Linked DNA regions of Anatilimnocola aggregata. The protein of the gene in region 2 interacts with the protein of the main gene of each other region in a pairwise test. Links are inferred from orthologs where the notes say so. Each region holds a gene or a part of one and is shown on either strand. Other genes may lie near its edges.

The links. The genes of interacting proteins can lie anywhere in the genome.
Region 1: the proteins of ligA (region 2) and leuS interact in binary tests that used the Escherichia coli proteins (3 or more experiments, as listed by UniProt). The link is inferred for Anatilimnocola aggregata from one-to-one orthologs.

The regions. Positions count from the first base shown.
Region 1 is NZ_CP036274.1:7,026,570-7,030,242, forward strand. The notes cover bases 35-3,388. They hold leuS (leucine--tRNA ligase), read right to left. Parts: upstream 3,076-3,388; coding sequence 235-3,075; downstream 35-234. Other genes in these bases: ETAA8_RS26500 (hypothetical protein), read right to left, coding at 3,178-3,388. Also shown: more of ETAA8_RS26500, read right to left, coding at 3,389-3,673.
Region 2 is NZ_CP036274.1:6,625,185-6,628,396, reverse strand. What follows is about bases 68-2,960. They hold ligA (NAD-dependent DNA ligase LigA), read right to left. Parts: upstream 2,571-2,960; coding sequence 564-2,570; downstream 68-563. Other genes in these bases: ETAA8_RS24880 (PVC-type heme-binding CxxCH protein), read right to left, coding at 2,689-2,960; ETAA8_RS24890 (DUF502 domain-containing protein), read right to left, coding at 68-521. In the rest of the region: more of ETAA8_RS24890, read right to left, coding at 1-67; more of ETAA8_RS24880, read right to left, coding at 2,961-3,212. UniProt on the Escherichia coli protein: DNA ligase that catalyzes the formation of phosphodiester linkages between 5'-phosphoryl and 3'-hydroxyl groups in double-stranded DNA using NAD as a coenzyme and as the energy source for the reaction.

The sequences.
Region 1 (3,673 bases), 400 kb from region 2 along the record:
ACACCTGGTCGTCCGCCACGCGAGGTGAATGCCTATCGACTAGTTAGATCGACGTTACTCGCTAGCAGGCTGGAGCTTAGGCGCGGTTGCTGGCACAACGTGCGGAGTTGGCAGATCAAGCAGAATGAACAGAACCCAAGTGCCTCCTATAAACGGCACCGGTTGCGAACGGTTGTAACGATGGCGCACATTCTGCGGGGCGCGAGTGCGCTGCCGCAGTCACTTCAGGGCCAACTACTTCACGACGAAGTTCACGAGCTTGCCGGGGACGACAATCGACTTGACGATCGTCTTGCCGGCCAGCAGTTCACTGATTTTGGGATCAGCCTGGGCGGCAGCCAGGATGGTGTCCTGATCGCTGCCTGCAGGCACGATGACCTTGCCGCGCAACTTGCCGAGAATCTGTATCGGGATTTCGATCTCAGAGTCCTTGGTCAGCGCTTCGTCGAACTTGGGCCAAGGCTCATAGGCGAGTGTCTTCTGGCCCCCCATCAGTTCCCACAGTTCCTCGGCAATATGCGGGGCGAAAGGGCTCAGCAGCAGAATGAACGACTTCATCACCGACTTTGGTCGGACGGTCTGCTTGGTGAAGAAATTGGTGAACTCCATCATCCGCGCAATGCCCGTATTGAACTCCATCCGTTCGATATCGCTGGTAACCTGCTTGATCGTTTTGTGTAGGACTCGTGCTTGCTCTTCCGTCGGTTCGATATCCTGTACGGTCGACGATACAACCACCTGTTCTTCCACCCGGTCGTCTACCATCAAACGCCACACGCGATCCAGAAAGCCACGGACACCGCTCACACCGGCCATGCTCCAAGGCTTAGTCGCTGGCAGCGGGCCCATGAACATTTCGTACAGCCGAAGCGAATCAGCACCGTAGTCTTTCACCACGCTGTCGGGGTTGATCACGTTGCCGCGACTCTTCGACATCTTGAAAGCGCGACTCTCAATGCGAATCGTGGGATTCGATTTCAGCACGAACGAGTCACCCTTCTTTTCGACCTCTTCCGCCTTCATCTTCTTCGGCTTCACACCTTCGCCGCTGACGCGCACGATGGCATTGCCGTCGTCATCGTCCACAACATCGACCGCACTCACCATTTGACCATCGGCCCGCTCGTAACCGGTGAACTCTACGTCTCCCAAGATCATGCCTTGATTGACCAGGCTACGAAATGGCTCAGCCGTGCTGACGTGTCCGCGGTCGAACAGCACCTTATGCCAGAAGCGTGCATACAGCAGGTGCAGCACTGCGTGCTCGGCACCGCCGACGTACAGATCGACGGGCATCCAAGCCTTTTCCTTTTCCCGGTCGATGAATGTCTGGTCATTGCGCGGGTCGATGAACCGCAGATAATACCAACAACTGCCGGCCCATTGCGGCATGGTGTTGGTCTCGCGCAGGTATCGCTGGCCGCCGATTTCAGGATACAGCCATTCGACAGGAGCTTTGCCCAGCGGTGGCTCGGGCTTGCCGTGCGGCTTGAAGTCTTCCAGGTGCGGCAGATCGACGGGCAGATCGGCTTGGGGAACGGCGCGAATCAGTCCGGTCGGTTTGTCGAACTCATCGATCTCGTGCAAGATCGGAAACGGTTCGCCCCAGAATCGCTGACGGCTGAAGAGCCAGTCGCGCAGTTTGTAGTTCACTGCTTCACGCCCCAGTCCGGCAGCAAACAGGTCTGCAGTGATTCGCTTCTTGAACTCACCAGTCATCAAGCCGTTGTATTGACCTGAATTGACCGAGACACCCATCTCGGTGCAGCAAATCTTGCCATCCAGCACGTCGAAGCGATTGAACTCTTCGCTGTCGCCCGGATCGACGACCGCAATGACCGGCAGGCTGAATTGCTGGGCGAATTCAAAGTCCCGTTCGTCATGTGCAGGTACCGCCATGATCGCGCCGGTACCGTAGCCCCACAGAACGTAGTCGGCGACCCAAATCGGAACGGGTTGGCCGTTCACTGGATTGATGGCATACGAGCCGGTGAAGACGCCGGTCTTCTTTTTCGTTTCTTCCTGACGTTCGCGATCGCTCTTGCTCGCCGCCTTTTCGCAGTAGGCAGTGACCGCATGCTGCTGATCGGGCTTCGTCAAATGCGTGACGAACGGATGCTCGGGCGCGATGACCATGTAAGTCGCACCGAACAGCGTATCCGGGCGCGTGGTGTAGATACGCAGCACGTCGGCTTCGGCTTTGCGGGGGAACTTGGTGGCCGCGCGGGAGCCCTTCCAGTTTTCGAACTCGCTTTCGGCACCGATATAAAAATCGACTTCAGCGCCTGTACTGCGGCCGATCCAATCCCGCTGCAGCTTCTTGATCCCTTCGGGCCAAGTGACTTGATCCAAGTCTTTTTCCAGGCGATCGGCATAGGCAGTGATTCGCAGCATCCACTGCCTCAACGGCATGCGAATGACCGGATGCTTACCAACCTCGCTCTTGCCATCGATGACTTCTTCGTTGGCCAGCACGGTTCCCAACTTCGGGCACCAATTGACCGGCGCGAACGATTGGTAGGCCAGGCGATGATCGTCTTGATACAGACGAATGGCCCGCTCGCCTTGAATCTTCACTTCATCGGGAATGGGCAATTCGGCGATGGGCCGTCCGCGACTCTGCTCGGCATCGAACCAGGTATCGAACAGTTCCAGGAAGATCCACTGCGTCCAACGAAAATACTCAACATCGGTCGTCGCCAGCACGCGGCTCCAGTCATAGCTGAAGCCTAGCGACCGCAGTTGGCGAGTGAAGGTGGCGATATTCTCTTCGGTCTTTTTTCGCGGATGCTCGCCCGTCTTGATGGCGTGCTCTTCTGCCGGCAGACCGAAGGCATCGAAGCCCATCGGGTGCAGCACGCTTTTGCCTCGCATCCGCTCAAAGCGGCAAACGATGTCAGTCGCGGTGTAACCTTCCGGGTGCCCAACGTGCAGCCCGTCCCCGCTGGGGTAAGGGAACATATCGAGTACATAGACCTTATCCCCGGCCGGCATGTCCGGCACTCGGAAGGTCTGTTGTTGTTCCCAATATTGCTGCCACTTGGGTTCGATGGTGGCCGGATTGTAGCGAGGCATAACGGGTTGGCTGCTGAAGATTTACGACTGACGAGAAACGGAGCATTCTACCCGCGAGTCTCAAGTCGGAAAACGGCGCGTCCCCGGTCATCCTTCGCGACTTTACCGCACGATCATCCAATCCAGCTTGGCATTGGCCGGTGCAGGCTTGGCGAACGTGACGGTGAAACCTTCGGCCGTTTTGTCCGAAACGGCTCGCTCGGTCAGCCAGCTAAGTTCCAGAAACACGGCATAGTCCCCATCCGCTTCGGGACGGGGAAATTTCACCTTGAGTGTGGTAGCTTCCCCAGCAACGACAAGGTTTTTGCCACGAAGGTTCATGGCCGCTCTGTCGTCGCCCGATAGGCCCGCAACGCCGGAGACTGCGCCACCACTGTTGAGACCGCCACCCGCTAGCTGAAATTCTCCCGTCTCCCGACTGACGGTGAGCGACGCTTCCTTGGGAGCCGGCTTGGCATCCATGGGCCGAGCATTGCCAGTGGAAGTCGCCGCGGTTGCATCTTCCTTTGGCGGCATTCCAAAGTGCCACTTGAGGGCCTGTTCGCGATTGGGCTGCTGGAACAGGATGGCAGCGTTTGCAAAATCGGCTTTGAGATTC
Region 2 (3,212 bases):
GGTTCGATACGGTCGGGGGTGACGAACAGCAGTGTGCCAGACCAGGGATTGGGGACATCGGGCACGAAGACGACGTGGCGGCTGTCGGGAAGTGTGTCCATGACAAAGCCTAGTTGAGCGACATCGTCGAACCGCACGAGAACGGCCTGATGCGGAGTTTTCTCTTCGACGCCGACCCAGCCTTGCCCCATGCTCTTCATGAGGGCATAGCCCGGGACGAACGACACAATCAACTGCTCGAGTGTGCCGACGAACCAGCGCGAGACAGCAGTTCGGGCGAGCAAGCCGGCGAGAAAACACAAGAGTGCCAGCGCGATGAGGCCGATCAGAAATGAGAGCGAAACGCCACTGACCGACTTCACCGGTAGCCATTGCACGAGCGGATGAACCACTTCATACGCAAATTGGGCCGCCTGGCCAATCACAATCGAAATGAGCACAACCGGCACGAGGACGAAGAGCCCGCCTACGATGGTCGCTTTGAGAAAGACAATTAGCCGGCCAAGCGAGCGGGAGTGCATGTTGCCATCAATTCTGATTAACCGCGAGAAAATTCAATGAGCCTAAATGCCGGCCAGAAGTTGTTCGAAGTCGTCTTCACTGAGGACTTTCACGCCTAGCTTGGTTGCTTTATCGAGCTTACTGCCTGCTTCGGCACCGGCGACGATGAAGTCGGTTTTGCTCGACACGCTGGACGCTGCGCGGCCACCGTGTTTGGTGATCAATTCTTCGATCTCATTTCGCTTGTACTTCGTGAGTGTGCCAGTCACAACGATGCTTTTGCCGGCGAGCGGTCCCGTCGGTTTGGGAGCAACTGCCTTCTTGGTTTCTTCCAAACGCAGCCCAAGCGACTTAAGGTCTCGAAACAGTTCGATTCCATACTCGCTGCGAAAGAACTCATACACGCTGGCTGCGATGGCCGGCCCGATTTCGTTCACTTCCGCCAGCGATTCCTGCGACGCCTCTTGCAAGGCTTCGATCGTGCCATAGTGTTCGGCCAATAGCCGCCCACCGCGCTGACCGACGTGACGAATCGACAGCGAACTTAGCAGCCGCGAGAGCCCACGCGACTTACTGGCTGCGATGCCGGCCAGCAGTTTCTCGGCAGACTTTTGTCCCATCCGTTCGAGCTTCAGCAGCGGCTCGAGCGTTAGCCGATAAAGATCGCCGTAGGACTTCACGAGTCCACTATCGACCAACTGCTCGACGAGTTTATCGCCGAGGCCATCGATATCCATCGCATCGCGCGAGGCAAAAAAGCGGATTCGCTCTTGCACTTTCGCCGGGCAAACGGGACTCGGGCAGCGGATATAAACGCCCCCTTCATCCTTCACCAATTCGGTTTTGCATTCGGGACAATGCGTGGGAAAGGCAAACTCCGGCAGCTCGGTGGTTCGTTCGTGCTTTTCGACTCGCACGATGTGAGGAATGATCTTGCCGGCCTTCTCGACAATGACGATATCCCCTTCCCGGATATCCTTGCGACGGATCTCGTCCGCGTTATGCAGACTCGAACGGCTCACCACGGTGCCTGCAAGTTGCACGGGTTCGAGTTCCGCCACCGGAGTAATCGCGCCCGTCTTGCCAACTTGGACGGTGATTTTGTTGACGCGCGTTTTGGCTTCGTACTTCTCGAACTTGTAAGCAATGACCCAGCGCGGGCTTTTGCTGCGCATGCCGAGGCGTTCGCGCTGGTCGTAGCGATTCACTTTGAGCACGAGGCCGTCGATTTCGAAATCAAGCTCGTCGATCTTCTCGATCATCTGCTCGCAGTGGGCCAGAGCTTCGTCGACGTCCTTGCAGGAGCGCACGAGAGGCGTCGGTGTCAGGCCATAGGCGGCAAGATCCTTCAAGAACTCAATGTGATTGACGACTTGCAGCCCTTCGCAATAGCCCACGCCGTGCGCGAAGAAGCGCAACCGCCGCTCGGCGCACTCGCGGGGGTCGAGCAGCCGAATGCTACCGGCCGCGACATTGCGCGGATTGGCATAGGCGGCCTCCCCTTTGGCGGCCTGCCGTTCGTTCAGCTTCACCAGGTCGCTATTGGTCATGTAGACCTCGCCGCGAATCTCGAGAATTGGCGGCGGTGAACCTTTGAGTCGTCGGGGCACATCGAGAATGGTCACAGCATTGTGCGTAATGTCGTCACCCACTTGCCCGTTGCCCCGAGTAGACGCGCGAACGAGTTTACCCTGCTCATACGTGAGCGAAATGGCAGCGCCGTCGATCTTGTATTCCACGACCCATTCGACAGGTTCGCCTGCGAGCGCGTCGGCAGTGCTCTGAGCGAACTTGCGAACGGCGGGAATGTCATACGAGTTCTCGATCGAGAGCATCGGCACGCGATGTTCGACCTGATTCAGCCCTTCGACGGGCTTGTCGCCGAGTCGTTGCGTCGGGCTGTCTTCGGTAACAAGTTCCGGATGAGCGGCCTCCAGTTGCTGCAGTTCTTGCATCAGCTGGTCGTATTGCAGATCGGTAATCTCCGGCTGAGTTTTGGTGTAATACAGGTCATCGTGGCGGTGAATCTCCTGGCGAAGTTGAGCAATCCTGCTGGCAGGCGAAGACATGATCGGCTCGCGATAAGAGTAGAGAATCCAGAAAAGGTGTGTTCAAGAAGATATCGCGCCGCGCTCCCTTCTGGAAAGGAGCAGAGGGAAATCTGAGTCGTTGCGAACCTCGCAAACGTTACGGCAGCGGCTGCGTGCTGCGAATATAGGCCAGCAAATCGCGAATCTGCTGCTCGCTGAGCTTCTTCAGCAGCCCTTCGGGCATCAGCGAGATCGGCACGGCTCGCAGGTCTTCGATTTCATCGCGCGGCAGCGAGAGGCTTTGACCATCGACGCCGCGGAGGACGAGAACCTGGGCATCCTGTTCGGCAATAAACCCGCTGAGCGTGCGGCCATCGGCGGTTTGCACCAGGTAGTTTTCGAAACCCTCGCGAATTTCGGCGCTGGGGTTCACCACGTTCAGCAGAATGCCACGCAGATCGTCACGTTTGTAAGTCGTCAGGTCGGGGCCAATCTGGCCGCCGTCGGTGAACAACTTGTGACACTTGCCGCACGACTGCATGTAGATCTTCTTACCTTGATAGGGGTTGCCACTCCCGCCCGCAGCTACGCCCAGCAGTTGCTCTACCTGCGCGCGAAGTGCTTCGCTCGATGTGCCCGCCAGTTCCCCCCAGTGCTTTTTGCACGAAGCACGAATGGCCT